2 regions of the Hyphomicrobium sp. 99 genome follow, and region 2 is predicted to be linked to the other one. Evidence: predicted binding sites of a transcription regulator. Region 2 holds the regulator's gene; the other holds the start of a gene.

Region 1 (15,839 bases), 3.4 Mb from region 2:
CCGTCGATAAGGAAACGGTCAACTACCTGACGATGTCGGGCCGTGACTCGCACCGCATCGCGCTCGTCGAAGCCTACTGCAAAGCCCAGGGCCTTTATCGCGAGACAGGTTCAGCCGATCCGGTCTTCACCGATACGCTCTCGCTCGAATTGGGCGACGTCGTGCCGTCGATGGCGGGTCCGAAACGCCCCGAAGGCCGAATCGCGCTGACCGATATCAAGACCGGCTTCGCGACCGCCCTCGCCGGTGAATACAAAAAGCCGGATGAACTCGGAAAGCGCGTGCCCGTCGAAGGCGAAAACTTCGACATCGGCCACGGCGACGTCGTTATCGCCGCGATCACGAGCTGCACGAACACATCCAACCCGAGCGTCCTCATCGCGGCTGGCCTCCTCGCTCGCAATGCCGCGAAGCTCGGTCTGAAAAGCAAGCCGTGGGTGAAAACCTCGCTGGCACCCGGATCGCAAGTCGTCGCCGCCTATCTCGAGAAATCGGGCCTGCAGCCCTATCTCGACGAGATCGGCTTCAATCTCGTCGGCTTCGGCTGCACCACCTGCATCGGAAACTCTGGGCCTCTGGCCCCGGAGATTTCAAAGGCGATCAACGGCAACGGCATCGTCGCCGCTGCTGTGCTCTCCGGAAACCGCAACTTCGAAGGCCGCGTCAGCCCGGATGTCCAGGCGAATTACCTGGCGTCGCCTCCGCTCGTCGTGGCGTACGCGCTCGCAGGCTCCGTGCAGAAGGATCTCACCACCGAACCACTCGGCAACGACAGCACGGGCAAGCCGGTCTTCCTGAAAGACATCTGGCCGACGACGCAGGAAATCCAGAAGTTCATCATCGAGAACGTCACGCGCGAGATGTTCAAATCCCGCTATGCCGACGTCTTCAAAGGTGATGGCAACTGGCAGGGCATCGCGACGAGCGGCGGTCTGACGTACGGCTGGAACGGCGCGTCGACCTACGTTCAGAACCCGCCCTATTTCCAGACCATCTCGCGCGACGCGAAGCCGGTCAGCGATGTCGTCAATGCCCGCATTCTTGGTCTCTTCGGCGACAAGATCACGACCGACCACATCTCGCCCGCTGGCTCGATCAAAGCCGCGAGCCCGGCAGGAAAGTATCTCCTCGACCATGGCGTTCAGCCAGCCGACTTCAACCAGTACGGCACGCGGCGTGGCAACCATGAAGTGATGATGCGCGGCACGTTCGCCAACATCCGCATCAAGAACCACATGGTGAAGGATGCGAACGGCAACGTGAAGGAAGGCGGCCTGACGATCCACTATCCGTCGGGCACGGAAATGCCGATCTACGACGCGGCGATGCAGTACGAAGCGGAGGGCGTGCCGCTCGTCGTCTTCGCCGGCATCGAATACGGCAACGGCTCGTCACGCGACTGGGCGGCGAAGGGCACGAACCTTTTGGGCGTCCGCGCCGTGATCGCCCAATCGTTTGAGCGCATCCACCGCTCGAACCTCGTAGGCATGGGCATTGCCCCGTTCGTCCTCACCGAAGGCGCCTCGTGGCAGTCCCTCGACCTCAAGGGCGACGAGCGCGTAACGATCCCCGGCCTCGCGAACCTGAAACCGCGCGAAGTCGTAACGCTGACCATCACCCGCGCCAACGGAACCTCGGTTCCCGTGCCGGTCCTCTGCCGGATCGATACCCTCGACGAGCTCGAGTACTTCCGAAACGGCGGCATCCTGCACTACGTGCTGAGAAACTTGGCGGCTTAGAACCTCCTACGGCCCGGCTCCGCGAAGCGTCAGCCGGGCCAGACGACCCTGGCTCCAAGGTATCCGGAGCCAGAGTTGCATAGCCTTTCGCAGGCGGTAACAATCAGCCTCCCGGCAGCGAACCACCTAATGCTCACCCGTTCGTGAGAAGGCTTTCGAGCCTTTCACTTTTTCAACGAAGGGCACCGGGCTAAATAGGATCATTGTGGCAGATGCCACTTGGGACTCGAAGGCTGACCCCGCCATGCGCCTCCGCGGCATCACACTGGTAGTTCTGACGGCCTTCGCAGCGGCGGTGTCGCCTCCGGCGTCGGCGCAAGAAGTTTCGCTCGACACTCAAACGGCAAAGCCGATCAGGGGCGTCATCGAACTCTTCACCAGCCAGGGATGCTCATCGTGTCCTCCGGCCGACGCGCTCCTCAAGACGCTGTCGGATGATCCCTCGATCATCGCGCTCTCTCTTCCGGTCGATTACTGGAACTATCTCGGCTGGAAAGACACGTTCGCTTCACCGCGCAATACCGAGCGCCAGCGAAATTACGCTCGCAACCGCGGCGACGGAGCGATCTACACGCCGCAAGCGATCGTCAACGGCGTCGCGCACGTCAACGGCGCATCGAAAACCGCAATTGAACAGGCCATCGACGACACCTCGAAAATGGGCGGCCCCGCTCAGGTTCCCGTTCGATTTTGGCAGGAACGCAATACCTTAAACTTCGCTGTGGCGGGTGATCCTCCCGGACACAACCCACGCGAAGCGACGGTCTGGCTCGGCGTCGTTCAAATGACCGGATCAGTGCCGATCAAGGAAGGCGAGAACGCCGGCAAAACACTCACCTACACCAACGTCGTCCGCGAACTGACGCCCATCGGTATCTGGAAGGGTACGCCCCTCAAAGTGCAGCTGCCGCGCGCCGCGATGATGCAGGCCGACGTGCAAAAAATCGTCGTGCTCGTTCAGGAAGGCCGCAGCGGCCCAATCATCGGCGCGACGATGGCGGGTCTCTGGTAACCGACGACCCGCCCGCCGCTACGATCTCTTCACGCGGCGAGCCCGCGCTTCTTCAACAATCCGTCGATCTTCGGTGGCCGTCCGCGAAACGCCACGTAAGCCGCGTGTGGATCGCGCCGGTTTCCGGCCGAATAAATGAACTCATGAAGCTTCTTCGCCGTCGCCGGATGAAACACGTTTCCGGTTTCCTCGAACGCGGCGAAGGCGTCGGCGTCCATCACCTCGGACCACAAGTAGCTGTAATAGCCCGCCGCATAACCCGACATGATGTGCATGAAGTGCGGCAAGCGATGCCGCATCACGATCTCTTTCGGCATCTCGATCTCGCTGAGCGTCGCGCTCTCGAAACCTTCGACATCGCCGACCGATGCCGGCTCGGCAGAATAAAGCGCCATGTCGACGAGCGCCGACGACGTATATTCGATCGTCGCAAAGCCCTGATTGAAGTTCCGCGCTGCAGCTAACCGCTGCCGCAAAACCTTCGGCATCGGCTTGCCAGTCTTGTAATGGAGTGCATGCTTTTCGAGAACATCCGGCGTCGAGAGCCAGTGCTCGTAAAGCTGTGACGGCAGCTCCACGAAATCGCGCGATACCGACGTTCCTGAAATCGACGGATACGTCACGTTGGAAAGCAACCCGTGCAGCCCGTGACCGAACTCATGGAAAAGCGTCCGCGCATCATCGAACGAGAGGAGCGCAGGCTCGCCCTCGCCGCCCTTCGTAAAGTTCAGCACGTTGACGATGATCGGGCTCTGCCCCTTGCCGAGCTTATGCTGCGTGCGGAATGCCGACATCCAGGCGCCGGAACGCTTCGTCGGCCGCGCGAAATAATCGCCCATGAAAATGCCGACGTGCGCGCCCTTCTTGTCGAGAACCTCCCAGACCCGAACTTCCGGGTGATAGCGCGGAAGATCCTTCCGCTCCTGGAACTTCAAGCCGAACAAGCGTGACGCTGTATCGAACGCCGCTTTGATCATGTGATCAAGCTCCAGATAGGGCTGAAGCTTCGATTCATCGAAATCGTATTTCGCTTTGCGGACCTTCTCTGAATAATACCGCCAGTCCCACGGCATGATCTCGGCGTTGTCGCCGGAATTCTGAGCCTCGGCGGCGAGCGCATCGCGTTCTTCTTTGGCGCGCACGACCGCTTTCTGCCAGACCGCGCGAAGAAGCTCGTCGACCGTCCCCGGCGTTTTCGCCATCGTGTCTTGCAGGCTGAATTCGGCGAACGTCGGGAAACCCATCAACCGCGCGTATTCTCCGCGCAGCGCCACGGCCTCGGCGACGATCTGACGGTTGTCAGTCTCGCCCTCATGCGCGCCACGGCTTGTCCATGCATTGAAAGCCTGCTCGCGCAAATCGCGCCGGCTCGAATAGGTGAGAAAGCCTTCCACACTCGAACGCGCGAGCGTGATCATCGCCTTGCCCGCAAACCCCGCATCGGCGGCAGCGCGCTCGGCGCTTTCTCTCAGCGTGTCCGGCAGGCCAGCGAGATCGTTCTCGCCATCGAGAACAAGCCGCCACGACTGCTCGTCCTTCAGCACATTCTGCATGAACTGTGTAACGAGGGTCGCGAGCCGCGCATTGATTTCTTTGACGCGCGATTTGTCCGCAGCCGAAAGCCGGGCGCCTGCGCGAACGAATTCGAGATGATGCCGCTCGAGAACGCGCAAGTCTTCTTCGCCAAGCTTCAGAGCATTGCGCCGCTCGTAGAGATCGTCGATGCGTTTGAAGAGGCGCTTGTCGAGCAGGATCTGTGTTTCATGCGCAGCAAATCGCGGCGCCATCTCGCGCGCTATTTCCTGAAACTCCGGCGTCGAATCGGAACCCTCGAGATTCCAGAAAACGGACGCGACACGTGAAAGCTGAGTGCCGCTCTTCTCGAAAGCCACGATGGTGTTGGCGAATGTCGGCTTGGCGGTATTCTTCGCGATCAGCTCAATCTCGGCTTTATGTTCGCGAAAGGCCGCATCGAGCGCCGGTTTGAAATGACGCGCTTCGATCTTTTCGAACGGCGGCATGCCGAACGGGCCGTTCCACTTTGTTGTAAGCGGATTGACACTCGGCTTGGATCGCGGCTTCGGAGCCACTCTGCGCTTTGCTATCATCTTGAGATCGGTCTCTAATTACCCCGGCAATGTTACTTTATATACGCACAAAACTTTGCGTCCGCTAATGAAACAGTTGCAATGCACAAAGACGAAGAACCAGCCTTTTGGACTGGTTCTCCGGGAGTGTCTGACAATCGGGGGAAGAGGGTCAGCTTGGACGGGGGAGCCAAGCTGCAGGAGGGGAAGAGTTGCCTGAGAATCCCGCCTCGAAACTATGGCCCCGGGGGGCTGGGGGGCTATAAGTCCAGAGCCGGTCCTTTGAAGCTTGACCCTAAGGCAACGGTTATCTTTATTGCGTTTTATTACGGCTGTTTGTGGCCCCGCGAGAGTCCTGATTTTGTCAGTCTCACGGTCTTTCCGTGCACCCCTCATTGAGTCTCGTCATAAGATTATCAAAGGTGCTCTCTTGCATTCCGCGAGCGTTGGCGCGATCTTTAAGATGCCAACGATGGACAAGACCATTTGAGCGAAACAACCGACCCGATAGTTTTCCGCCCGCGTCCAGCGGGCAAGCTTGGATCCTCCGAGACAGCGGAGCCAAGTCGGCGTACCACTTTTGATCGATACGAGCTGACCGCAATCCTGGACCTCTATGGTCGCAAGGTCGCCTCAGGCGCTTGGCGCGATTACGCCATCGACCTCCTCCGCGACAAGGCAGTCTTCTCGGTTTATCGAAAATCCAGCGAATATCCGCTCTACCGCATCGAGAAGGATTTGCGGCTGGCGCGCAAGCAGGGCGCTTACAGCGTCATCGCCGCCGGCGGCCTGATCATGAAGCGCGGCCAGGATCTGAAGCGCGTTCTAAGCGTGCTGGAAGATCGCCCAGGCGTCGTCGGGGTCTAATCCATTATCCGAGCTGGCCCAGACGCCGCTCGGCACGCGCATCCGTCGAACCCAATAAGAAAGGCCCCGGAGACCGGGGCCTTTCTCAATTCCGGGACGTCTCGAACGTTAGTTGTTGTTCGAGTTCGCCAATCCCAACAGGTTCAGGATGTGGATGAACAGCGTCACGAACGAGCCATAGAGCATGAAGGCGCCGAAGATCGACGAACGCTTCAGCTGGGCTTCGTTACCGTAAGCCGCCTGCTCGATGTACATCGACTTGATCGCCTGGGTTTCGAATGCCGTGACGACCGAGAAGAGCAGCACGACGACGGCCGAGATACCCATGCTCACCATCTTGCTGGTGCCGGCATCGTTGATGAAGAAATAGCTGCCCAGCATGACGATGATCAAACCGATCGACGCCATCGAGAGGAAGCCGCTCCAGCCCGTCATGTCCTTCTTCGTCGTGTAACCGACGAGGCTCGTCACGCCGAACGTCGCGGCCGCGATGAAGAATGCCTGACCCACGAGGCCAGCCATGCCCATGCCGACGTACAGCGAAATCATCGGAGCGATCAAAGCGCCCCAGAGCGCGCAATAGAGCCAGTAAGCGCCCTGCGCGAGAACTTCACTGCCGCCGTAGAATAGACGGGGTGCAAACCAGCCGAGGCCGAGCACAGCCGCAAACACGACCCACTTCATCGGGCCCAGTGCAATCGCCGCCATCACCTGCGGGTTTGCCATCAAAAGCATGACCACAACCGCGGTGCCGGCCACGCCGAGCGCCATATAGTTGTAGGTGCCGAGCATAAACGAGCGCAATCCCTGGTCGATCGCGCCAGATGTCCGTGCGCCGCCGTACGGGCTATTAGGGCGCGTAAAAACTTCAGCCATTGTCGTCGTATCCTCGTGTTGTCCGGTCAATGCCGGTCCCGCGTGATCATATGTTGTTCGGGTAGAAGTCTTTCAAGACCGCGTAAATAAAAGACTTATCCTTTTATTCGGAACGTAGATAAGGCGCCGGTGGCGCTCTCAGAATAGCCCACGTACCGAAGCCTCCGAACACGGCGATCATCGCGGCGGCGATTCCCAAACTAAACCCGACGGACCTCAAGGAGAAGACATATTCCAGTTCCATGACCCGGGTGACGGCCACCCAGGCAATCGCACTCCCGAGCAGAATAGCCACCAGCGCGGCAATCAGGGCGAGCAGCGCGTATTCCCAGGCATGAACCTCGAGGATCTGGCGCCGCCGGGCCCCGATCGTTTTCAGGATGACGGCCTCCAGCACGCGCCGGCGCTGGGCAGTCACCAAGGCTCCCGCGAGGACCAGCGCACCCGCCGTCAACGTGACGCTGCCCGCCACCTGCACGGCGACCATGACCTTCGCAAAAATCTTGCTGAACTGATCGATCGCGTCGCGAACCCGGATCGCGCTCACCCCCGGATAGGTCCGGCCGAGGTCGCGAACCATTTCAGATTCAGCTCCGGGCGTGCCGCCCGGCGGCAACCGCACGGTCGCCAGCAGATTGTGCGGAGCAGCCCTGAGCGTATTAGGCGAGAACACCATGATGAAGTTCAGCGCGATGCTTTCCCATTTGACGTCGCGGGTGCTCGCAACCTTCGCCTCGATGTTGCGGCCGAGGACGTTGACGGTGACGCTATCGCCCAAGCCGATCCCGAGCTTTTTCGCAATCTCGCCCTCGAACGAGACGAGCGGCGGACCGTTGTAGTCCTTGTCCCACCACGTCCCGCCCGAAACGGTCGAGCCCTCGGGAACGGTCTCCGAGTAGCTGAGGCCGCGATCGCTGTTCAAAACCCATTGAGTGTCGGCCGGAAACGTCAGCTGTTCGACCGGCTTGCCCTTGAGCGCGACAATCCGGCCCCTAAGCATTGGCGCCTCGACGAGAGACGCGCCGGGTATGTGGTGTGAAACGCGGTCTTTGAGAGCGTCGTAATCTCCGGGCGGGATATCGAGCAGGAAGTAATCGGGCGCCTCAGCCGGCAACCGTTCCTGGAGATCGGCGACGAGAGCCGCATTGGCGAGCCCGACTGCGACGAGCAGCGAGAGCCCTGTCCCGAGCGACAGAAGAACCGACCGCGTCAGGCCGTCGGGCGACGCAATGTTTCGAAGCGCGAGGCCAAGTTCGGGCCGCCGAGGCCGTGGCAGCCGTCCGGCAAGGCGCGAGAGATAACCGCCAAGCCACCCGAACACGGCAAGCATCACGACGAGGCCTGCGATCACGTAGAGCGCGATCGAGCGCGGCTCCGACGTCGCGACGGCAACGCCGACGAGAAGCGCGGCAAGCACTCCCATGATCGCGATGAGCGCCGGACGCGGCCTGCCACCTGGCGAATTGACGGAATCGCGAAACAACACACTCGCTTTGACATTCTCGGCGCGCCCGAGCGGCCAAAGTGCGAATAGCAGCGCGATGAGCGCGCCATAGAGCGCGGCGATCCCCAAACTCTGCGGCGACACCTGAATATTGATGCGGACCGGCAAGAGGTCGCCATAGAACGCGTCGATGAGCGCTGGCAAGGCAACGCCGAGCGCCAAGCCGATCGCGATGCCGATCACAGTCATCAGTCCGAGTTGAACGAGGAAAATCCCCATGATTTGCGACCCGGAAGCGCCAACGCTCCGAAGCGTCGCGATCACCTTCATGCGCTTATCGATGAACGTGGAAACCGCATTCGCGATCCCGACGCCGCCGACGAGAAGCGATGCGAGCCCGATGAGGATCAGGAATTGCCTGAGCCTTTCCAGAACCCTGGTGATTTGCGGCGACGGATCGAAACGATCGCCGCTCGAAAAGCCGCCATCGGGAAGCTTTTGCGCGACGTTAGTCCGCAAAGCGGAGAGGGTTTGCTTGTCAGCCGCCGCCTCGTCCGGAAGCTCGATTGCATAGCGCCAGCGGATCAGCGTCCCTGGCTTGACGAGGTCCGTCTTCTCGAGCGTTGCGAGAGAAACGAAGATCCGCGGCCCGTACGTCATCCGGTCCGCAACGGCATCGGGCTCGTTATGGAGAATGCCCCCGATCCTCACCTCGGCTTCACCGATGCGCATCTTATCGCCGACCTTGAGACCGAGCCGATCGAGAAGCATCGCGTCGGCAACAGCGCCATCGCCAGCAATCGCGTGAGCAAATGAACCGCTGCTCTTGAGAGTCACGTCGCCCGCAAGCGGATAGGCGCTATCGACACCCTTGAGTTCTGCGAGCGCCTGATCCGATCCATCGATGCGGCGCGCCATCGTCCGCATGGTGGCGGTTTCGCTCACCCGCCCGAGGCCTTCGAAAACCGCGCGCTCGGCCGGGGTCGCGCGAACGTGCGCGCGCGCAAACATAACGTCACCACCAAGGATCACCTCGCCTTGCGTCACAAGCCCGGCGCGCAATGCGTCCGCCAGCGCGCCGACCGCCGCGATCACCATGACGCCCAGCGCCAGACACGCAATGAAGATCCGGAAGCCGTCGAAACCGTTACGAAGCTCGCGCAAACCGAGCCGCAGGATCGTCCGCAGTCCAGCCCGCTGGCGGGGCCCAGCGCTTTCCAACACCGACATCGTCACGACGACACCGCGTGCATCGCGGCGTTCGAACTCTCGTCGGAAACGACGGACCCGTCCGTCATGCGAATGACGCGATCCGCCATCGCCGCGAGCTTATTATCGTGCGTAACGATGACGAGCGTCGCGTTGCGCCGTTCGCGAAGCCCAAACAAGAGATCGATGATCTGCCGCCCCGTGCGGCCATCGAGATTCCCCGTCGGCTCGTCGGCGAAAATGATTTCCGGCGATCGGCTGAGCGCCCGCGCAATGGCGACGCGTTGCTGCTCGCCTCCGGAAAGCTCCGCCGGAAAATGATCGACGCGCGCCGAAAGCCCGACCTCGTCCAAAAGACCGCGAGCCGTCTCAAAAGCCTTGCTGTCGCCAGCGAGTTCCATCGGCAAAGCGACGTTCTCGATCGCTGTCATCGTCGGGACAAGGTGGAATGATTGGAAGACAATGCCCATCTCCGCGCCGCGCAGCATGGCAAGCTCATCTTCTGACAGAGGTCCGATGTTCCGCCCCGAAACGATGATCTCACCACTCGTCGCGCGCTCGAGGCCCGCCATCGTCATGAGAAGCGAAGTCTTGCCGGATCCCGATGGTCCAACGATCGCCGCCGACTGTCCTCGCGGGATAGCAAGCGACACGCCGCGCAGAATATGGACTGAGCCTGCCCGGCTCGTCAGAGAGAGATGCACATTGTTGAGTTTGATGATGGGTTCGCTCAAGCTAAGATGCCTTGCATTGTCGGGGCGGGCTTGTACCGCTCGTACGGAGCCTCTACGTCAGCTTATGAAATGCGAGATGTGTGGGGCCGAAAAATGAACGTTGCGTTTTCCCTCACCCCCGGCTGGATCGCGAAAGCGGCACTCTGCCTCACAATGATTTTTGCCTGCATAGCTGCTCCCGGCATGACAGTCTCGGCCGCCGGTCAAACACGACCGTCAACGATTGTAGCTTTCGGGGATAGTCTTACCGCTGGTTATGGCGTCAAAACCAATGAATCGTTTCCCGCTCAGCTTCAGATGGCGCTTGAGGCGAGGGGGCACAAGGTCAATGTGGTCAATGCCGGTGTTTCGGGCGATACGACATCCGATGGCTTGGCGCGGCTCGATTGGGCGCTCGACCCGAAGCCCGACGCTGTGATCGTGGAGCTTGGAGCCAACGACGCCCTCCGAGGCATCGACCCGAAAGTGCCGCGCGCCAATCTCGACAAGATGCTGGCCGCGTTGAAAGCCAACGGCATTCCCGTGCTTCTCACCGGCATGAAGGCGCCCAACAATTGGGGTGCGGACTACGCCAAGACCTTCGATGCGATCTACCCAGATCTTGCCGCGAAATACGAAGTCCCACTCTACCCTTTTTTCCTCGATGGCGTAGCGCTGGATCGATCGTTCACGCAGCCTGATGGCCTGCATCCGACTGGAGCCGGGGTGGCCGAGATCGTCAGGCGCATCCTGCCCGACGCCGAAGCGCTCGTCGCAAGCGTTGAGCAAAAGTCAGCGCTGGGAAAATAACCGCGCAGTCACCCTCTCGCGAGCAAGGACATTCCGATGCCCCGCTTGTTCACCGCCATCGAGTTACCGGATGATATCCGCGAAGAGCTTCATCGCCTTCGTGTGCCGCTGCCCGGCGCGCGCTGGCTGTTGCCCGAGAGCTATCACATCACGCTGAGGTTCGGCGGCGATATCGACAATGCGCTAGCGCGCGAGTTCACAGCAAACCTCGCCATGATCGAACCCGACGGATTCGAAATTCGCCTCTCGGGCCTCGGCGCATTCGGCGGCGATGATCCTCGTTCGATTTTCGCCGCCGTTGAACCTCGCCCCGAGCTTGAGGAATTGGCGCGGACACACGAGAAAGCGGCGCGCAACGCGGGCCTGCCGCCCGATACGCGTCCGTTCAAACCACACGTCACGCTCGCGAGGTTGAAGCACTCGAATGCCGATGTGGTCGCGCGATTTCTTTCGCTTTACGGCGGCTACCGATCCGAGCCGTTCTTTGTCACGCGAACGCTGTTGATGTCGTCGCGGCCCGGCATCGGCGGCGGTCCCTATGGGATCGAAGACCGCTTTCCGATGCGTGGATTGGGATTCCTCGCCGACGACAATGAAGCGAGCTGGTAGCAAGCCTAGCGAACCGCCTTCTGCGATCGCGCTTCGGACGCCTTGGCTGAATATTTCTGATGCCGCGCCGCTGCTTCGCGCGACCAAGGTGCCGGTTTGCAAGCGCATCCCTGGACGATCGCGCGCTGGAATTCGAACGCATGAGGCTCATCGGCATACCTGTGCCCGGCGAGATCGATCATCGTCCCGGGATTGCCGCCATAGAGCGGAAAATAAAAAAGTCGCGCCTCCGACCCGCACGCCGATGCACACGTTTGAGCATCGCGCGAAAAATTCGCCGGACGCTGGTTCTGGTGAATCGGAAAGTAGAAACCATCGCAACTTCGGACGCACATCGTCGTGTAAGGAGCGCCGTTGTCGAGTGCCAACGCCTCGCCACCGATGATGCAAAGAATGGCAACGAGCAAAATGCCTCGCCGCACGCACGAAAAAATGAGCATACGAAAACTCGATTGGCGCCGCTCGGGCTACCCCGCCGCGGGCAAATATCGCCGGCACCATGCGCGCGACGGCCAAAAAAATCTTCGCGTTTGCTGAGCCGAATGGGTAGCCCGGGCGCGCTTATGAAGCTATCGTCAACACGATCTTACCGGTCGCCTCACGCCGCTCCAGAACACCCAGCGCATCGCTGATGCGTTCGAGCGGATAGATGGCATGAGTCCGGGGTTGTAAGCGGCCTTCGCGAACCCAGTTCACGACCTGCAGCATATTGCGGCGATGCGCGGCAGGATCACGCCGCACCGCCTCGCCCCAGAACACACCCGCAATTTCGGCGCCCTTGAGCAAAAGCAGATTGAGCGGAATTTTCGGAATTTCGCCCGCCGCAAATCCGATCACCAGAAAGCGCCCTTGCCAGTTGAGCGCCCGCACCAGAGGTTCGGATGCCTCCCCGCCAATGCAGTCGTAAACGACGTCGGCGCCGGCCCCGTTGGTAAACGCCCTGACCTCAGCCTTGAGATCGGACCCGGGGAACAAAATCACGTCGTCGGCGCCCGCCGCTTTGGCGACAGCGCCCTTTTCCTCCGAAGACACGACCGCGATTACCCGAGCGCCCATCAGTTTCGCGATCTCGACGGCGGCTTGCCCAGCGCCTCCGGCCGCACCCGTGACGACGACCGTCTCACCGGGCTTAAGGCGGCCGCGATCGGCAAGCCCGTGCATCGCCGTGCCGTAGGTCACCGAGAGGCCCGCTGCGATCGTCATCGGCACGTCGCCGGAAAGGGGGATGAGCTTCTCCGCGTCGACGGCAATCTTCTCCGCCGCGCCGCCCCAGTTCACGTACGCCATCACGGCTTGACCCGGCGCGATGTCGCCCACGTCCCCGCCAACGCTCTCGACGAAGCCCGCAATCTCCGCGCCAGGCGAAAACGGCAAGTCCGGCTTGAACTGGTATTTGCCGCGCGTGATCAGGGTATCGGCAAAATTGAGCCCAACCGCTGCCACCCGGACGATCGCCTGCCCGGGCCCCGGAGCCGGTTCCGCTACCGTTTCGACGACGAGGCTTTTTGCTCCGTCAAGGCTCTTGCAAAGAGCTGCCTTCATGTGTGACGTCCCACTCGCTGCATAACCCTCTGACACACACGAGCAGAACACAATGTCAAGAAAAGCGACCACATGGCCGCCGCACCCGAAGGGCTATTTCGCTATCGGCGCAGAGCGCATGTCGAAGTCGCTCAACCTCGGTAACCTGATGCGCTCCGCACACGCCTTCGGCGCGAGCTTCACGTTCACCGTCGGCGCCACCTATAAGGCCATGGAGGCCCACGCCGATACGTCGAAGAGTCAGTTGCACCTGCCGCACTACAATTGGGCCACGCTTGACGATATGGCGCTTCCCGGCGGCTGCAAGCTCGTCGGCATCGAGCTTCTCGACGACGCAATCGACCTGCCGAGCTTCCGCCATCCGTTGCGAGCGGCCTATGTGCTCGGACCCGAGCTTGGATCTCTCTCCGAGCCGCTGATCGAGCGCTGCGACTACGTCGTCAAGATCCCGACGTCCTTTTGCGTCAATGTTGCGATGGCCGGCGCAATCGTGATGTACGATCGCATCAAGAGCTTGGCACGGTTCGCCGATCGCCCGATCGGCGAGGGGGGACCTTGATGGGGAAGCAGAATGTGCGGAACATTTTGTTTGGGGCTCTTTCTCTTGTTCTCGCCGAGTGGAGCCCAGCGCTGGCCGCCGAGTCGGTGACCCGCGTGAATACTTATGGCGACTGGTCTCTAATGGCCGACGCCAACGACCCGCACCTCTTCTGCTTCGTGACGAGTGAGCCGAAAACGAGCGAGCCGCAGGACGCGCCTCGCGAAGCACCGCGCGCCTATATTTCCGCGTGGCCCAAAGATGGCATTCGGGCCGAAGTCAGCTTTCTCATGGGTTATCGCATCAAAAAGAATGCGCAAGGCACCGCCACGGTGAGCCCATCCGGCTTCAAACTTTTTGGCGCGAGCGACCGCGCCTACGTCACCGATTCAACCCAAGAGCTGAAGCTCGTCGAGGCCATGCGGAAAGGCAGCGTGCTGACCATCGCAATCGCCTCCGATCGCGGCGCCAACGTCACCGACACCTATTCGCTGAACGGCATCGGACAGGCGCTGCAGAAGCTTCAGGAAACCTGCTTCTAATCACAGCCGGTTCTTCGAGCGCAGATGAACGTACATCGCGCCTTCGCCGCCGTGCTGAATGGCAGCGACCGTGAAACTGACGACGACCGAGCGCAATTCCGGTTCATCGAGCCAACGCGGGACGTTCCGCTTGAGAACACCGCGCTCCCGTTCGCCGTAACCCTCCTCCGAAGGTGATTTGCTGCTCGTCTTCCCCTTGCCGGTGATGACGAGAACGAACCGCAGGCCGCGCCGATGGCAGCTGAAAAGGAAACTGCGAAGCGCCGCATGGGCCTCGTCCTGGCGCATGCCGTGAAGATCGACGCGGGCTTCGATTTCCGCGCGGCCACCGCGCAATTTTCGCACGCTGTTGCGATCGAAGAGCTGAAGCTCCGGTGTTTTCGCTGACGTAGGCTTCGGAGGCGAAACTTCAGGATGATGCGCCTGCGCAGCCCGAGACTTAACCGGCGGCTTTTCCGGTTCAGCCGAAGGCTTCGGCCTCGGAACACCCGCCTTGACCGCATCGCTCGCCGGATGGAAGCGAGGCTTGGCGCGTTTCAAGGGCTCGATGGTTGCCGCGGCGTGTCGCCAGATTTCGTGATCGAGATCGCTGTCCTCGATTGGGCGCCGGCCTTTGCCACCCCCGTGGCCGTGTTGTTTCTTCACGGTCCATCGCTCGCAGTCTTATGCGCGTGAGAGCGATCGAGAGGTAACAGCGCGTAGAGGTGGCCGGGTTGCTTCGTGACGCCCGCAAGCCGTCCGGCCTTATCGCCGGAACCGAAAAATATGTCGCCGCGCTCCGATCCCTTGATCGCAGAGCCGACGTCATGCGCGATCATCAGCCGGCGAAATTCCCCCGACGCCGTGGCGTGCTTGATTTGCGGAGCATCGACATAGATCGGCGTGCCGATCGCGTAATAAGTCGTGTCGACAGCGAGACTTCTGAGTGGCTGCAGCGGAATGCTGTTGACGCCGACCGGCGCTTTGGCCTCTTGCCCCGACAGCTCTTTGAAGAAGACGTACGACTGATTTTTCCGCATCACCGGTTTCGCCCGGTCTTTATCGGTCTTCAGCCATTTCTTCAGAGTCTTCAGCGACATTTCGTCCGCCGTCAGATGACCATCATCGATCAACACCCGCCCGATCGAGGTATAGGGATAACCGTTTTTGCCGTCGTAGGTAATCCGAACTTTGTCGCCGTTGGGAAGCTCGATGCGGCCAGATCCCTGCACCTGCATGAAGAAGGCATCGACCGGATCCTTGAGATAGAAAAGTTCGAGGCCGAGGCCAAAAAGTCCGCCCTCCTCGATCTCGGCCCGCGTCAGATGAGGCTCGAGACCCCGGTCGGTTTTACGTTTGTGTGTAAGGTGCGCCGACTTCGCTCCTCGCTCGCTTTCAGGAACCATGTTCACGAGGTCCCGGGGGCGCCGATAGATCGGCACCTTGAACGTTTCGTCCGGCGTCCGCGATCCCTTGATCACGGGTTCATAGTAGCCGGTCAGCAAACCCGGATGATCGCTTCCAACAACCCGGTTCGGCTGAAAATGCGCCTCGAAAAAGGACCGCGCACCCTCTGAAGTTTGCGGAGCGTTCGACTTTGATAGTTCAACCGCCCGCGCGCAGATGTGGAGAAGCTCTTTTGGGGATCCCGCACTGCCGGGCTTCGCATCCTTCGGCCCGGACCTCAAAGTCGGCCCGCACGAAGCCAGAAACGCCTTCCAGGCAGCCAGATGATCGTCATCCCGCCAACCCGGAAGATCGTCGAACGATATGGGCTCGAAGGAAATCGAGCTCGGAGTCATTTCGGGCGAAGCTTTGCTCTGAGGGTTATCTGACGACGTCGCGGCGAATGCTGGACCATCGATAATTTGC
Region 2 (15,839 bases):
GCCGAGTTCCAAGGGCATGTCAAGTTTCAAAGGGCATATAGTGGTGGAGCGCCAACGCGCAATGTGGAACTGGTGGGCAACGCTCGCCGCGCGACCGTGGATGCCGTCGCTGGCGCTTCTGGCGCTGTGCCTTGCCGTTTACTTGCCGGGGATGGTGCGCCTGCCCGCCGTCGATCGTACCGAAATCATCTACGCCGAGACGACGCGCGATATGGTTGAGCGCGGCGATTGGACAGACCCGCGTTACGGAAGCGTCGTTCACCAATATCGCCCGATTGGCACGTTCTGGGCGCAGGGGGCGGCGCGATGGCTGGCGGGCGAGACGTTCGCGCGCGACATCACGATATATCGCATTCCGTCATTACTGGCGGTGACGCTGGCCGTGCTGGCGCTGTTCTGGCTCGGTCGCGGGCTCGTCGGCGCGGAGACGGCGCTTATCGCGTCAGCGCTCTTCGCGGTCTCACCGCTGACAGTGCTCGTTTCGCAGCTCGCAATCGCGGAAGGATTGTCGCTATTTCCCGCGACCGTCGCGATGGTGGCACTGGCGCGGATCTACGCGAAGCCCGAAGAACGCTATCCGATGGCTCTCCTGTTCTGGATCGCTCTCGGGTTCGGCATTCTGATCAACGCTCTGCTCGTGCCGATCCTCGTCATCGCGACGCTGATAGCGCTCTACGTGATGGATCGCGATCTCAGATGGCTGAAGCGTTTGCGGCCGCTGATCGGCATTCCGATTGCACTCGCCATCGGCGCGTCGTGGCTGATCATCCGTGCGCATCAGGATGGGACGCCGTTTGCGGGCATGAGCTGGCGGGAGTTTCTCGGTGCGCTCGGCGGGGCGCAGGATATGAAGCTTCGGGCGTTCCCCGGCACATTCGTGCTCGCCCTCCTTCTCGGCTTTCTTCCGGGTACCGTGCTGCTCGGTACGGCGTTCAAGCGTTTTTGGGGGAGCCGGGACCAGGCACTTTCGCGTTTTCTGCTCGCGTGGGTGATCGGCTACCTCGTCTATCTCGAAGCGCTGTCGTCGAAGCCCGGCACCTACATGGTGCAGACGATGTTTCCGGCGCTCGCGCTTGGCGTCGCGATTGTCGTGACGAGTGAGGGTGGAGCGGGTAAGCGTCCGGAATGGAGCGGCTTCTCGATCTGGCCGACGTACTTCGCGGCGCTGCCCCTCGCGGTCTTTGCGGGCGTTTATGTTTTTAGCGGTGTGATTCCGGGCGTCATTCCGGCGGTGCTCATCGCGATCATTGCTGTGCTCTTCATATGGAGCGGGCGGCTCGGCTGGGAGGGCCAGCTTCGCCGCTGGGCCGCGATTGGCGTCGCCGCTCTCGGTCTCTTCGCCATCACGCTGCTCGGCGTCGTTCTGCCGAGCATCGACAAGATCTGGCCCGCGAAAGAGATTGCAAAGGCGATTGCAAAGTGTCCGACACAGAACGCGGCGCTCATCGGGTTCCGCGAACCGTCCGGCCGGTTCGTGCTCGGTATTCCGCCCGAGCGGCAGATGCCCGAAGAGCTCGCACAGGCGATCGAGGATAAGGTTCCGACGCTGTCGATCGTCGAGGATCGTTGGAGGAAGCGAACGAACTGGACGCTGCAGTCGAAGTCGCAAGCGCCGCTTCCACCGCCGACGGGCTGCGTCTCGGCCTATAACGTGATGCGCGGCTGCCCGTTGCACTTCCGGATCTATTCGCCGAATCCGGCGGAGCCGTGCACTGTTCCGGCCGAGTTCGCTTGCCCTGAGAATGTTCCGCAGACGGGGCCAGAAAAATCGGGCGATTGCGACTGAGATTGAGGGGCCGCCCCCTGCCGATCGCGGGACGCCGATGCTATATGACTGAAAAATAGCGCAAGGATTGCTTTGAGATGTTCAACCCCGAACGCCCACCCGAGATCATCGCGCAGCGCTGGCTCAACTCCGATACGAAGCGCACGCTGAAGGCCGAGAAGGGCAAGGTCGTCGTTATCGCGATCTGGCAGCTCGCGTGCCCCGGATCGCAGAAGTTTGGCCTGCCGCAGGCCATGCGTCTTCGCGGCTCATTCACTGAGAATGAGGTCGCGGTGCTCGGTCTTCACATGGCGTTCGAAAAGTTCGACGAGCAGACGCCTGAGAAGGTGGAAGCCTTCCTCGCCGAAAACGGCATCACCATTCCTGTCGCGCTCGACAAGCCGACGGCCGAGGGCATTCCGGAGACGATGAAGGCTTACGAACTTCAAGGCACGCCGGCGCTCTTGATCTTCGATCGTCAGGGGCGGCTGCGGCGGCACTATCTCGGCGCGGTCGATGATTTCCGGCTCGGCGCGGAAGTGATGGCGCTGCTCATCGAGGACAAGGACAGTCCGCGCGAAATGTCGATTGCGCTGGAGCGTAAGCTCGCGGCGGCGCTCGTCGATCCCGAGGCGAACCATGAGCATGGCGACTCTTGCGGTTGCGGGCACGATCACAGCCACGATCACGGCCATGGTCATCATCACCACGATCATGGTCATTCGCATGATCACGATCATGCCGCTGCGCACGGCGAGCCGGGACACGTTCACGGCCCTGGCTGTAAGCACTGATGGCTGACAAGCGGCCTGCGACCGACGCCAAGCCGGAGGATACGCAGGATCCGCCGCCGGGGTCGGGGCTCAGCCGCAAGGAGCGCGCGCAGGTTCGCGAGTCGGTGAAGCCGCGACCGGCCGTGATCTATGAAATTATTCGCATGCAAGGCGAGGCGGAATTGCGCCGCCCCAGTTCCGCGCTTTGGTGGTCAGGCATCGCCGCCGGCATCTCCATCGGATTTTCGTTCCTAACGGAAGCGGCGCTTGCGGCGCACCTTCCGGCGTCGGAGTGGACACCGATCGTCGCCAAGCTTGGTTACGCGGTCGGCTTTCTGATCGTCATCCTCGGCCATCAGCAGCTTTTCACCGAAAACGTCTTGACCGCTGTGCTGCCGGTCATGGCGCGCAAAAAGCTTCACTGGTTGGTCAAGATGCTTCGCCTCTGGGGCATCGTTCTCGCGTCGAACATCGTTGGCTGTTTTATCTTCGCGTATGCCATCGTTCGGCTGCCGATTATTTCGCCCGATCTCGGGCCTGCGCTCGCGCATATCGTTACGAACGTGATGAGCAACACGCCGACGGAGATGTTCGCCAAAGGGATAGGCGCGGGCTGGCTGATCGCGGCGCTCGTCTGGATCATCGCGTCGACGGAAGGCGTCGAGTTTCTCGTCATCTTGCTGCTCACCTATCTGATCGCATTGTTCGGATTTACCCACATCGTGGCGGGCAGCGCCGAGGCGATCTACGGGGTGCTTACGGGCCTGATCACACTGGAGAAGGGCTTTTTCGGCTTTTTCCTGCCGACGCTCGCGGGCAACGTTTTCGGCGGCACGGTGCTCTTTTCGCTGCTGAGCTACGCCCAGGTGCGCGAAGAAATTTACGCCGAGCGTTCAGACCGCTGACGCCCGACTTTCTTGCGCCACCCGAATCACGCTTTCCTCCGCCCTACAAGTCGAGAGCGGAGACAGCTCATGGTCGAGCGCGCAGGCGGACGGGGAACGAAGATTCAAGCGAACGAGGGAACGTCCGCGAACGCGCGCCCACGGTCTCCGCGCGCCGTGGGCAGGCCGGCCTCTCCGGACAAGAAAGTCATCGCGCTCGTTTATGATTTCGATGGCACGCTGTCGCCGCGTCCGATGCAGGAATATGCATTTCTGCCGAAGCTCGGCATCGAGCCCAAAGAGTTCTGGGCCGAGTGTACGCGCGTGTCGAAGGCCGAGCGCGCCGATGCGCTGATCACGTACATGCATCTCCTTTACAAGAAGGCGAAGGAGAAAGGCGTCCGCATCGATCGCGCCGATCTCGTCGCGCAGGGGAAGAAGGTCGAGCTTTATCCGGGCGTCGAAGGCTGGTTCGACCAGATGCATGCCTACGTGAAGAAGCGCGGCGCGGAAGCGGGCATCACGGTGAAGCATTACCTCGTGTCGTCGGGGCTGACGGAGATCATCGAGGGGACGAAGATCTATCCGCATTTCGCCAACGTCTTCGCGAGTGAGTATTGGTTCGACGCTTACGATCTGCCGTTTCCGAAACGCGTTATTTCCGACACCGGCAAGACGCAGTTTCTGTTTCGCATCAACAAGGGCATCGAGGACTTGGGCGAGAGCATCAACGCGCACATGCCCGAGGATGAGCGGCCGATTCCGTTTTCGAACTTCATTTATTTCGGCGACGGCGACACGGACGTGCCGTCGATGGCGCTCTTGAAGAAGAACGGCGGCCACGCGATTGCCGTGCACGATCCAGGCGAGAGCGAAGCGAAGTGCGTCGAGCTTTTCAAGGCGGGCCGCTGCGATTTCTACGCGGGCGCCGATTACCGCAAGGGCTCGGATTTATTCAAACGCACGTGTTTGCTGCTCGATCGGATTATTGCGGATGTGCGCGTGAAGGACGAGGCGCGGGGGTTGGGGGAGGCGGGATGACAGCGATTGATCCATCTCCGTCATCCCGGCGAAGGCCGGGATCCATCCAGGCTGGATGCTTGCGATGAACGGAGACTTGGATGGATCCCCGCCTGCGCGGGGATGACGTTCGGGGGTGGGATTGCCGGGTTTTCTCTCCGTCATCCCGGCGAAGGCCGGGATCCCTCCAGGCTGAATACTTGCGATGAACAGACGCTTGGACAGATCCCCGCCTGCGCGGGGATGACGTTGGGGGTGGGAATGACAGCGTATCCTCTCCGTCATCCGGCGAAGGCCGGGATCCATCCAGGCTGGATACTTGCGATGAACGGAGACTTGGATAGATCCCCGCCTGCGCGGGGATGACGTTGGGGGTGGGAATGACAGCGTATCCTCTCCGTCATCCGGCGAAGGCCGGGATCCCTCCAGGCTGAATACTTGCGATGAACGGAGACTTGGACGGATCCCCGCCTGCGCGGGATGACGTTCGGGGGTGGGCATGACAGCTAGATAAGACATCGCTAGGCTAGCGTGTCATGAGGCGTCCGTGCGTCTACATTCTTGCCAGTAAGCCTTACGGGACGCTCTACGTCGGCGTGACGAGCGATCTTGCTCATCGAACGACGCAGCATGATCAAGGTCTGATCGAGGGCTTCACGAAAAAATACGGCATCAAAACACTCGTCTATTACGAGATGCACGACGTTATGGATGCTGCGATTTTGCGTGAAAAGCGACTGAAGCGATGGCGCCGCGAATGGAAGTATCGGCTCATCGAACAAATGAATCCGGAGTGGCGGAATTTATTCGATCCGGCGACAGGCGAGATTGCTTTCGGATCGGTGGATGAGACTGATTTGGAATTCGATCCTGTTGGCGATTTGGACAGATCCCCGCCTACGCGGGGATGACGTCCGTCAGTTGGGCGACTATCGCCCCTCGATCTTGATGCCGGGGAGGTCGACTTTCACCTTCGTCTGCTGTGCGTCCCAGAGGAGATAGCCGAGTACGATCACCGTTCCGGCGAGTACTCCGATGATGATCGATCTGATGTCCATGATTCTCCACCCATGTTGCGATGCCATCATGCCATTAATCGGCATGACGATCATCCGTTAGTTCAGGCCACAAAAAAGCGGCCCCGCAGAGCGGAGCCGCTGATATTCATTTTGCTAGCTCGCCTTAGTAGCAGACCCAGACGAACTCGCCATAGCTCGGCGACCAGCGCCAGCAGGGGCCGATGCCGTAGGCGTACCAGTGGCCGTGCCAGAAGCGGCGTCCGTGGTGGCCATGGTGACGGCCGCCGCGGTAGACATGCGCACCGGGGTGACGGCCCGGACGGAAGTGGTGGCCACCGCGAGGGCCGCGATTTCCGATGTGGCCGCCGCCGCGATGACCACCACCCGCGTGATGGCCTCCGCCGTGGTGACCGCCGCCGTGATGGCCTCCGCCTCCGTGGGGGCGCGCGTCTGCCGCTAACGGCATCGCCAGCGCCGCGATCAACGCGGACGCAAAAACCAGACCTCGTTTCATGATGGCTCCTTTTTATCGTTGTGGTGCCGCCGAGCGGCGCTGTGCGCACCGGGGAGTGATGCTATCTGCGCAAACGGCAGAGCCTCGCCATCAGTTCCCGTCGGCACGCAAAGTCGCGCTAAAATGGCAGCTAAATTTTATTTGCAGTTAAAGGGCCGGCTTTTCAGCGGGGTTGGGTCGGATTTTCGATAGTTCAGCGTTAAGTTTGCCTTATTTTCGTTTGCCGTGCTGCAACATCAGAGCCCGAGCAGACGACGCAGGAATCCGCGACCCGCTTTGGCTGCGGTCTCGCCGCTCTTGTCGACGCCGATGAGGAGGCCCGCGACGATGGTGTCGCCGTCTTCGCTCATCGCTAGGACCGTGCCGCCGCCCTCGCGCTGGCCGTCCCCATAGATCCAGTCCGTAGCGTTCGTCGTGTCGGGTTTTGGGCGCTCGTTGTAGGGTTGGCGCGTTGCGTAGATGCGGGCGCTGAAGTCGTCGGGGAAGTAGATCTGCCCGGTGACAAGGCTCGTTTCGTTCAGGAAGACCTTGATGTGGATGTGCGGCGTGCGGCCCGGATACCATCCGGGATAGACGGTCGTGAACGCTACGCGTCCGTCGGAATCGGTTGTCTGCGTGCCGCGCAGATAGGTCTGGCCTTTGGTCGAAATGTCCCGCGATGCGCCTTGACCCGAATATCCGGAATAAACGCCGGTCGCATCGGCATGCCAAACGTCGACGCGTGCATTGGATATTGGTGCGCAGGAGCCCGCTTCGATGACGCGAAGCGAAAGTCGAAGCGGCGCGCCGGGGCGGCCTTCGGAAATATCAGAGCGCACGAGTTTCGGGTCGAAGTAGAAGGGGCCTTCGACGGCTTGAGGCAGCAATATGCATTGGCCTGGAGGCTGCGCGGCTGCGGCCGGCGTGTCGCTCGCAGCGGAAGCTGGTTCAACAGCGATTGTGGCTACCGGAGCGGCCAGCGCGCTCTTCAACGCCTGACGCCGCGACAGAGATTTGATCATTGGTTCTTCCGCATTCCCGAATTCACCGTCGCGACGTGCGAGTCGCTGGTGAGGTGAGATATAGCGGTCTCTGTGACGGAATTAACGGCGCTCAAGCGCGCAGACGCCGGGTTCGATTCAGATTCGTTCGAGGGGTCAGGCGCCCGGCGATTTCGCGAGCAGGCGATTGACGTGCCCCATCTTGCGGCCGGGACGGGCTTCGCGTTTTCCGTAGTGATGGAAGAACGCTCCGGGCTCGGCTGCGATCTTTTCCCAGGCGAGAATGTCGTCGCCGATCAGGTTGATCATTTCGGCGGCGGGCGCTTTCAGCGACGTCGCGCCGAGCGGCCATCCGGCGACGGCGCGAATGTGCTGCTCGAACTGGGAAGTCAGCGCGCCGTCCATCGTCCAGTGTCCGGAATTGTGGACGCGGGGCGCCATCTCGTTAACGTACAGGCGATCGCGGCCGCCTTCCGTCACGACGAAAAATTCTATTGCGAAGACGCCGACATATTCGAGCTTTTCCGCGATCTTGTGGGCGATTTCGATGGCTTCGGCGGCGGTGTTCGGCGCAAGCGCGGCCGGGGCCACGGAGCGATGGAGGATGTGGTTGCGGTGCTCGTTCTCGGTAACGTCGAATGCTTGGAACGTTCCGTCGGTTCCGCGTGCGGCGATGACGGAAACCTCCGCGCGGAAGTTGACGAAGCTTTCGAGGATCGACGGCTGGCCGCGCATTTCGGCCCACGCGGTCTCGGCATCTTCGCGCTTCAGGATTTTCGCCTGGCCCTTGCCGTCGTAGCCGAAGCGGCGCGTCTTCAGAACGGACGGAATTTGGAATCCGCCGTCGAGAACTTTCGTGAGATCGGCGAAGCTATCGATCGCCGCAAACTCGGCCGTCATGGCGCCGAGCTCACGCGCGAGCGATTTCTCGTTCATGCGATCCTGCGCGCATGCCAATGCTTTTGCGCCGGGGCGGACAGGAACGCGCGCAGAAAGGACTTCGACGGTTTTGACCGGAATATTTTCGAATTCGTAGGTCGCGACATCGACCGCGTCCGCGAAGGCTGCGAGCCGCGCTTCATCTTCGTATGCTGCGACCGTGTATTTGGTCGCGACGTCGAATGCGGGGCTGTCGCCTTCAGGTGCGTAGATGTGAGATTTGAAGCCGAGGCGTGCGGCAGCCATCGCCAGCATGCGGCCGAGCTGGCCGCCGCCTAGAATGCCGATTGTCGAACCGGGAGGGAGCGCGCTCATCGTGATCGTCATCAGCCCTTCACAGGCGTTTCGGCGACGTTGGCCGAGTGCTGCTTGCGCCAGGCTTCGAGCCTGTCCGAGAGTGCCGCGTCGGAAAGCGCCAAAATCTCCGCTGCCAGGAGCCCGGCGTTCTTTGCGCCGGCTTCGCCGATGGCGAGCGTACCGACCGGCACGCCGGCGGGCATCTGCACGATCGAATAGAGGCTGTCCTGGCCCTTGAGCGCTTTCGATTCGATCGGCACGCCGAGAACGGGCAGCGTCGTCATAGATGCGGTCATTCCGGGTAGATGGGCTGCGCCACCAGCGCCCGCGATGATAACTTTGAGGCCGGCGGCTTTGGCGCCCTTGGCGTAATCATAGAGCCGGTCGGGCGTGCGATGCGCGGACACGATCTTGGTTTCGAACGTGACGCCAAGTTCTGTCAGAATGTCAGCGGCGAGCTGCATCGTCGGCCAGTCAGACTGGCTTCCCATGATAATACCGACGTGCGGCCTGATCCGGCTCATAATGGCGTCCAAAGCCCCGAAAACGGAAACCGCGTCGGTACAGGAGGGAGCCCCAGTTTACAAGGGTTTCCGATGTCGCCGGGGTGAAAATGAGGTGAGTAAGCCACCATTCGCCCCAAATGCGGGGCCCTATGCTTTGAAAGCACCGTCGCCCCCGGTTTAGGGTGCGGAGCCAAGCAGATAATTGATGGAATGGAAGAAGTTCTCGGGGCCGACGTAGCCCGATATGCGACCGACTTCGTGCTGAGATTTGACGACGACGAATGTCGGCACGATGTCGACCGCTGTATTGAAATCGAGGTGATCGGTCTCGACGTCGTTAACGTCGACGAAGCGGACCGGCATCTTTTTCCCCTGCTCGGAGGTTTGGTATGCCGGCAGCACGTCGCGCCGGAATATCTGGCAGTATATGCAGCCATCCGCTTCGACGACGATGAGCTCGAACGTTCTTTCGGGGTTGGCCGCCGTTTCCGTGTCGAGGCCGGCGCGCGACGCTGCCGCCGGAGACAGCAAGAGCACGGCGGAAAGTATCACTCGGATAATCGTCGGCATGATGGGTCTCGCGCACGCAAGCAACCCGACATTTTTAAAACAACCGCGTCGAAGCCGATCTCCAAAAATGAAGAGCTAGTTAATTCCAGTCACAAATCGAGACGGGGGCTGTCGGCTGGCTTCTGTCACGACTTTTTACAGGAAATCGCGACGGTCTTGTATGAGCCGAAACCGATGGCACCGGCACCGAACTGCTGCGCCATGGCATCGCCGAGCTTTTTCGCCTGTTCGTCCTGCTTCTCGGCATCGGGATCGATGAGCGTCGCGGCGCATCCTTCAGGGGCGGATGCAAGTTTGACGGCGTCGGTTTTCTCGGGCTGGAAATCGATGAAGTAGGACGGGTCGAAGACTGCAAACGTCAGGCTCTCCGCGCCGGGGGCAAGAGGCTTGGCGAGCGGCAGGTGGAAGTAGAGGCGCAGGACGCCGTTCGTGTATTCGAGGCGCGCATTCGTCGGCGGGGAAAATTCGAGCTGATTTTCGCCGAGCTTTGCGACGGTGAAATAGTTGAACTCCTTCAGGCCATCCATGTTGACCTTCAGAAGGTCGGCCAGTTCGCTCTGGTCGTACTTGCCGTCGTTGTTCGTATCGAGTCCTTCCAGCGCCATCGATGTGTAGGAATCGTCGAAGGTCCACGAGTGGTCGACGCCGGTAACAGCGCCCTTGTCGTAATCGACGGTCAAAACGTAGGTCACCCACATGTGCGGATGAGCCGAGACCGGAACAATCATGGCCAGTATGGCAACGGAGATGAAAGCCGCGAGGCGGTAAGACTTCATAATTTCGAGCACGCTTCGCTCAACCCTTTTATCTAATGCCGGTCGAATCGCCGGACGAACCTAACGGACGCACACCGACCCGGCGAGATTGCGACACGCTATCGGCTATACGGCCTAAAGGGTTGCGACAACGCTTGCGCAAATTCCATAATGGTTGTTATATTATACGCATCAAATGCAAGGAAATGGGCATGATCTGCAGGTTTGCCGGATTTTTTGGGGTTTTTCTTGCGTTGGCGAAAATCTCTGGCGCGGCTGCGGCTGAGACGCCAAAGGTCGTTGTTACGATCAAGCCGATCCATTCGCTCGTCAGCCGGATCATGGACGGCGTCGGCGAGCCGCAGCTCATCGTCGAAGGCTCGGCTTCGCCGCATACCTTCACGTTGAAGCCCTCGACGGCACGGGCCATTCACGATGCCGATGTTTTCGTTCGCGTGTCCGATCAGCTCGAACCCTTCACGCGGAAAATCGTAACGTCGCTGCCTTCGAACGTCACGGTGTTGACGCTCGCGGGGGCGGATGGTGTGACGCTTCTCGATCAGCGTCAGGGTGGCACTTTCGAGAAGCACGAGCATGGGCATGAAGAAGCTGCCGGCAAGGCGGAGGACCATGACGACCATGACGAAGACGGCAAGGATGGGCACATCTGGCTCGATCCGCAAAACGCCAAGGCCATCGTTACCGACGTGGCGAAGACGCTCGAGGCTCGCTATCCCGAGCATGCCGATAAGATCAAAGCCAATACCGCCGCTCTTATCTCGGACCTTGATGCTCTCGACAATCAGCTGACGACGGAACTCAAAGCCTCAACGGGGAAGCCGTTCATCGTCTTTCACGACGCGACACAGTATTTCGAGCATCACTTCGGACAGAAGGCTGCGGGCTCGATCACCGTCAGTCCCGATGTGCCTCCAAGCGCCAAGCGGTTGACTGAAGTTCGGCGCAAGCTGTCGTCGCTTGGCGCTGTTTGCGTCTTCACCGAGCCGAACTTTCAGCCGAATCTCGTAGCCGCCGTGACGGAGGGAACGCACGCGCGTTCCGGAACGATCGATGCCGAGGGGCAAATGCTCACCCCTGGGCCGGGTCTTTACTTCGACCTCATGCGCGGCGTCGCGCACAGTATTTCGAATTGTCTCAACGGGCAGAGCTGAGCCGTTCGATGCCGGAACGGCTTTACTGAGCTTGGGCTTCGGCTTCGCGGCCGTCGAAGACGTATCCAGCACCGCGGACCGTGCGGATCGGATCGCTTTCGTTGCCGCGGATCAGAGATTTCCTGAGGCGTCCGATATGAACGTCCACCGTTCTCTCATCGACCTCGGAGGACTGGCCCCAGACGCGATCGAGTAGCTGGCTACGCGACAGGACGCGGCGCGGGCTTTCCATGAAAACTTCAAGCATCCGGTATTCGGTCGGGCCGAGACGAACTTCGCGGGGCCCGCGCGTCACCTTGTGGGCTCCGCGATCCATCGTGATCTCGCCGGAAACGAGGATATCGCTCATCCGCTCCGGCGACGCGCGCCGAAGCAGTGCCTTGATCCTCGCCATCAACTCCTGGACGGAGAAGGGCTTCGTCACGTAATCGTCGGCGCCGGTCGTCAGCCCCCGCACGCGGTCGTTTTCTTCACCGCGGGCGGTCAACAAAATGATCGGCAGGCTCTGCGTCTCGGAGCGATTGCGAAGGCGCCGGCACAACTCGATCCCGGAGATCTTGGGGATCATCCAGTCGAGTATCGCGAGATCGAAACTTTGCTCCGACAGAAGAAGCTCCGCTTCCTCTCCGTCCCCGGCTTGCACAACGTCATAGCCTTCGGACTGGAGATTGTATTTCAGAAGTTCTGCGAGAGGCGCTTCATCTTCGACGACGATAATCTTAGCTGGCATGGTCTTTGGTCAGTGTTGCTTCAGAGTACATTTGTCATTGACGCGGCGTGATCAGCGTCGACGACGTCTTGTCGCCCTTCGGCCGATCGTCTGCGATGGGGACGCCGTGTACGAGGTAGTAGACGTTCTCGGCGATGTTGGTCGTGTGGTCGCCGATGCGCTCGATGTTCTTGGCGCCGAACAGGAAGTGCGTGCAGATGCCGATATTGCGCGGATCTTCCATCATGTACGTCAGCAATTCGCGGAACAGCGAATTGTACATGGCGTCGACCTGCTGATCATCGCGCCAGACCTGCATCGCTTTCTCGGCGTCGAGCGCGGACAGCGCATCGAGGACGTCGCGGAGCTGGGTCTGCACCATCTCGGTCATGTGGCGCATGCCGGTCATCAACGGCTTCGGATAGGGCTCGTCGGCGATTGCAAGAGCACGCTTGGCGATGTTCTTCGCAAGATCGCCGATGCGTTCGAGATCGGCCGCGACCTTGATGACGGTCATGATGTGGCGAAGATCGTTGGCAAGCGGCTGGCGCCGCGCGATCATGACGATGACCTGCTCTTGGAGCTCACGCTCGAGCTGATCGATCATGACGTCGTCGGATACGGCCTTTTCGGCAAGTTTTGGATCGCGACGCTCGAGTGCATCCATGGCCTGAACGAGAAGCTTCTCTGCGTAGCCGCCCATCTGCGCGATGCGGCGATCGAGAAGTCTCAGCTCATCTTCGTAGGACTTTACGGTGTGTTCGCTCATGGTCTCAATTCCTAAAATCGGATCTTGGCTTGTGGCCACGCATTATCCGAAGCGGCCGGTGATGTAGTCCTGGGTCCGCTTGTCTGATGGGTTCGTAAAAAGTTTTTGGGTGACGCCGAATTCGACGAGTTCGCCCAGATACATAAAGGCGGTACGCTGAGAAACGCGGGCGGCCTGCTGCATGTTGTGCGTCACGATGGCAATCGTGAACTCGTTCTTCAGGTCGTCGATCAGCTCTTCGATCTTCGCAGTCGAGATCGGGTCGAGCGCCGAGCAGGGCTCGTCGAAGAGTATGACTTCAGGACGGATGGCGACGGTGCGTGCGATGCACAGGCGCTGCTGCTGGCCGCCGGAAAGGCTGAGGCCGCTCGAGTTGAGCTTGTCCTTCACTTCTTTCCAAAGCGCGGCCTTCTCGAGCGCGGATTCGACCCGTGCATCGACTTCCGACTTCGGAAGACGCTCATAGAGGCGAATGCCGAACGCGATGTTTTCGTAGATAGTCATCGGGAACGGCGTCGGCTTCTGGAAAACCATGCCGATGCGCGAGCGGAGAAGGTTGAGGTCCTTCATGTCGAGAATGTTCTCGCCATCGAACATCACCTCGCCCTCTGCGTGCTGGCCCGGGTAGAGGTCGTACATGCGGTTCAGAACGCGAAGCAGCGTGGACTTACCGCAGCCCGACGGTCCGATGAAGGCAGTCACCTGCCGCTCATAGAGCGGCAAAGAGATATTCTTCAGGGCAAGGGTCGAGCCGTAGAAGAATTTCAGGTTGCTGACCGAGATCTTTTCGGTAAGCCCTGTGTCCACATCTTTCGACATCAAGTTCATTGCTGCGTCCTCGAAGAGCTTAACCAACGTGCGGCGATGCTAAGTGTCAGCACGGCTGCGGTGATGAGTAGTGCGCCAGTCCAGGCGAGGCGCTGCCAGTCTTCGTAGGGGCTGAGCGCGTACTGGAAGATGACGACCGGCAAGCTGGCCATTGGAGCGTTGAGATTGGTGCTCCAGAACTGGTTGTTCAGTGCGGTGAACAGGAGCGGCGCCGTTTCTCCGCTGACGCGTGCGATTGCCAAGAGCACACCAGTGATCATGCCTGCACGAGCAGCCTTATAGGCAACCTTGCGGATGACCAGTGACTGGGGCAGTCCGAGCGCCGAGGATGCTTCCCGAAGCTGGTTCGGAACCAGAAGCAGCATGTTCTCGGTGGTGCGAACGACCGTTGGAATGACGAGAACGGCGAGAGCGGCTGCGCCGGCGATCGCGGAGAAATGACCCATCGGGCGCACCAGCAATTCGTAAACGAAGAGGCCGGTGACAATGGATGGCGCGCTCAGGAGAATATCGTTGATGAAGCGGATCACCGACGAGACTTTGCTGTAGCGGCCGTACTCCGCGAGATAGGTGCCTGCGAGAATGCCGATCGGCGTGCCGACGACAACGCCGGCGATCGTCATGACGAGGCTTCCGGCGATTGCGTTCAAAAGGCCACCGTCGCTGCCTGGCGGCGGTGTCATTTCGGTGAAGACCTTGGTGCCGAGACCGGCAAAGCCTTTGTAGACGAGCGTCGCCAGAATGACGCCGAGAATAGTCAGGCCGAGGCCCGAGGCAGCCCAGCACAGCGCAACCGTGATGCTGCTTCTGATACGGCGGCGGCGGTATTTCGCGCGATCTAACGCCATGATTATGCTCCCGCCTTCTTCTCGATGCGCATCAACATGAGGCGGGCGAGAGCCAGGACGATAAACGTGATGAAGAAGAGGATCAGGCCGAGGGCGATCAACGAGGATGTGTAGATGTCGCCGACCGCTTCGGTGAATTCGTTGGCGATGGTCGCTGAGATGGTGGTTCCGGGAGCCAGAATGGACCCGGAGATTCGATGGGCGTTACCGATGACGAAGGTGACCGCCATCGTTTCGCCGAGCGCGCGGCCGAGGCCGAGCATGACGCCGCCGATGATGCCGACGCGCGTGTAGGGAATGACGACGTTGCGAACGACTTCGCGAGTCGTCCAACCCATGCCGTAGGCCGCTTCCTTCAAGACCGGTGGAACCGTTTCGAAGACGTCACGGCAGACGGCGGTTATGAACGGAAGGACCATCATTGCCAGGATCAAGGCAGACGTCAGGATGCCGATGCCGTAGGGCGGGCCGGCGAATAGCTGATTGAGGACCGGTACGTTCTTGAACGTCGCGATCAACTCCGGCTGGACGTAGCGCTGGATGACGGGTGCGAAGAAAAACAGGCCCCAGATGCCGTAGATGATGCTCGGCACGCCGGCCAAAAGCTCGATCGCGATGCCGATCGGACGGCGAAGCGCCATCGGGCAGAGTTCGGTCAGAAACACGGCGATGCCGATGCTGATGGGCACGGCGACGAGCATCGCGATGACCGATGTGACGACCGTTCCATAGATTGGAGCGAGGGCGCCGAATTGCTCGGTAACGGGGTTCCAGACTTCGGTCGTGAGGAAGCTCAAACCAAACGTTTGGAATGCGAGATATCCGCCTAGAACGAGAGAGGCGAAAATCGCTCCGAGAAGAATGAGGACGAAATACGCGGACGACATGGTCAGGCCGCGGAAGAAGACATCTGTCGTGCGAAGACCTTCGAGAACTTTGCGCCGAGCTGTCGCCGCAGCTGTCGCTTGAGAGTTAGCGTCTGCCATGAAGGTCAAGATATCGCTCCGGACTAAGGAAAACTCGGCATCTTATAAACAAATCGAGAAGCGCCCGCACGGAGCGCTTCTCGTCGTTCTGTAGATTAGTTCGAGAAGACCGGCTTGTTGTCCTCGCCGACGACGCCTTCCCAGCTCTTCTTGACGAGAGCTACGACGCTGTCGGGAAGCGGAACGTAATCAAGCGCTTCGGCTTCCTTGCTGCCGTGTGCATAGGCCCAGTTGAAGAACTTCAGGGCTTCCTTAACGGCTGCGACGTCCGTCGGCTTCTTGTGGATGAGGATGAACGTCGGGTTGGTGATCGGCCAAGATTCGGCGCCAGCCTGCTCCGTCAGGATCACGCCCATACCGGGAGCTGAAGTCCAGTCTGCGCCAGCAGCGGCGGCCTGGAAAGCAGAGATCACCGGAGCAACCGTCTTGCCGTCCTTGTTGACCAGCTTCGTGTAGGAGAGCTTGTTCTGCTTGGCGTAGGCGTATTCGACGTAGCCAATCGAAC

What was found. The regulator PhoB, encoded in region 2, activates phosphate uptake and scavenging genes when phosphate is short. The targets are predictions, from matches to a motif close to TGTCATNNANCTGTCAT.
Positions count from the first base shown of each region.
Region 1: the regulator PhoB is predicted to act here: its motif matches at 5,242-5,258, upstream of G359_RS01940 (DUF2794 domain-containing protein).

Region 1 is NZ_KQ031382.1:325,112-340,950, forward strand. It holds gene acnA (aconitate hydratase AcnA) at 1-1,739, shown strand, start outside; gene G359_RS01930 (DUF1223 domain-containing protein) at 1,945-2,751, shown strand; gene G359_RS01935 (M3 family metallopeptidase) at 2,781-4,859, opposite strand; gene G359_RS01940 (DUF2794 domain-containing protein) at 5,325-5,705, shown strand; gene G359_RS01945 (Bax inhibitor-1/YccA family protein) at 5,814-6,581, opposite strand; gene G359_RS01950 (ABC transporter permease) at 6,685-9,255, opposite strand; gene G359_RS01955 (ABC transporter ATP-binding protein) at 9,258-9,968, opposite strand; gene G359_RS01960 (arylesterase) at 10,062-10,757, shown strand; gene thpR (RNA 2',3'-cyclic phosphodiesterase) at 10,794-11,366, shown strand; gene G359_RS01970 (DUF2865 domain-containing protein) at 11,372-11,806, opposite strand; gene G359_RS01975 (NADPH:quinone oxidoreductase family protein) at 11,928-12,908, opposite strand; gene G359_RS01980 (RNA methyltransferase) at 12,961-13,467, shown strand; gene G359_RS01985 (invasion associated locus B family protein) at 13,467-13,988, shown strand; gene G359_RS20860 (Smr/MutS family protein) at 13,989-14,633, opposite strand; gene G359_RS01995 (murein transglycosylase A) at 14,630-15,769, opposite strand.
Region 2 is NZ_KQ031382.1:3,687,289-3,703,127, reverse strand. It holds gene G359_RS17860 (ArnT family glycosyltransferase) at 62-1,786, shown strand; gene G359_RS17855 (TlpA disulfide reductase family protein) at 1,864-2,559, shown strand; gene G359_RS17850 (formate/nitrite transporter family protein) at 2,559-3,443, shown strand; gene G359_RS17845 (HAD family hydrolase) at 3,513-4,463, shown strand; gene G359_RS17840 (GIY-YIG nuclease family protein) at 4,979-5,353, shown strand; gene G359_RS21050 (hypothetical protein) at 5,372-5,500, opposite strand; gene G359_RS20220 (hypothetical protein) at 5,625-5,975, opposite strand; gene G359_RS17825 (intradiol ring-cleavage dioxygenase) at 6,212-6,976, opposite strand; gene G359_RS17820 (5-(carboxyamino)imidazole ribonucleotide synthase) at 7,112-8,221, opposite strand; gene purE (5-(carboxyamino)imidazole ribonucleotide mutase) at 8,221-8,715, opposite strand; gene G359_RS17810 (thioredoxin domain-containing protein) at 8,875-9,267, opposite strand; gene G359_RS17805 (DUF1007 family protein) at 9,393-10,043, opposite strand; gene G359_RS17800 (zinc ABC transporter substrate-binding protein) at 10,235-11,194, shown strand; gene phoB (phosphate regulon transcriptional regulator PhoB) at 11,217-11,924, opposite strand; gene phoU (phosphate signaling complex protein PhoU) at 11,959-12,672, opposite strand; gene pstB (phosphate ABC transporter ATP-binding protein PstB) at 12,715-13,500, opposite strand; gene pstA (phosphate ABC transporter permease PstA) at 13,497-14,348, opposite strand; gene pstC (phosphate ABC transporter permease subunit PstC) at 14,351-15,334, opposite strand; gene pstS (phosphate ABC transporter substrate-binding protein PstS) at 15,430-15,839, opposite strand, start outside.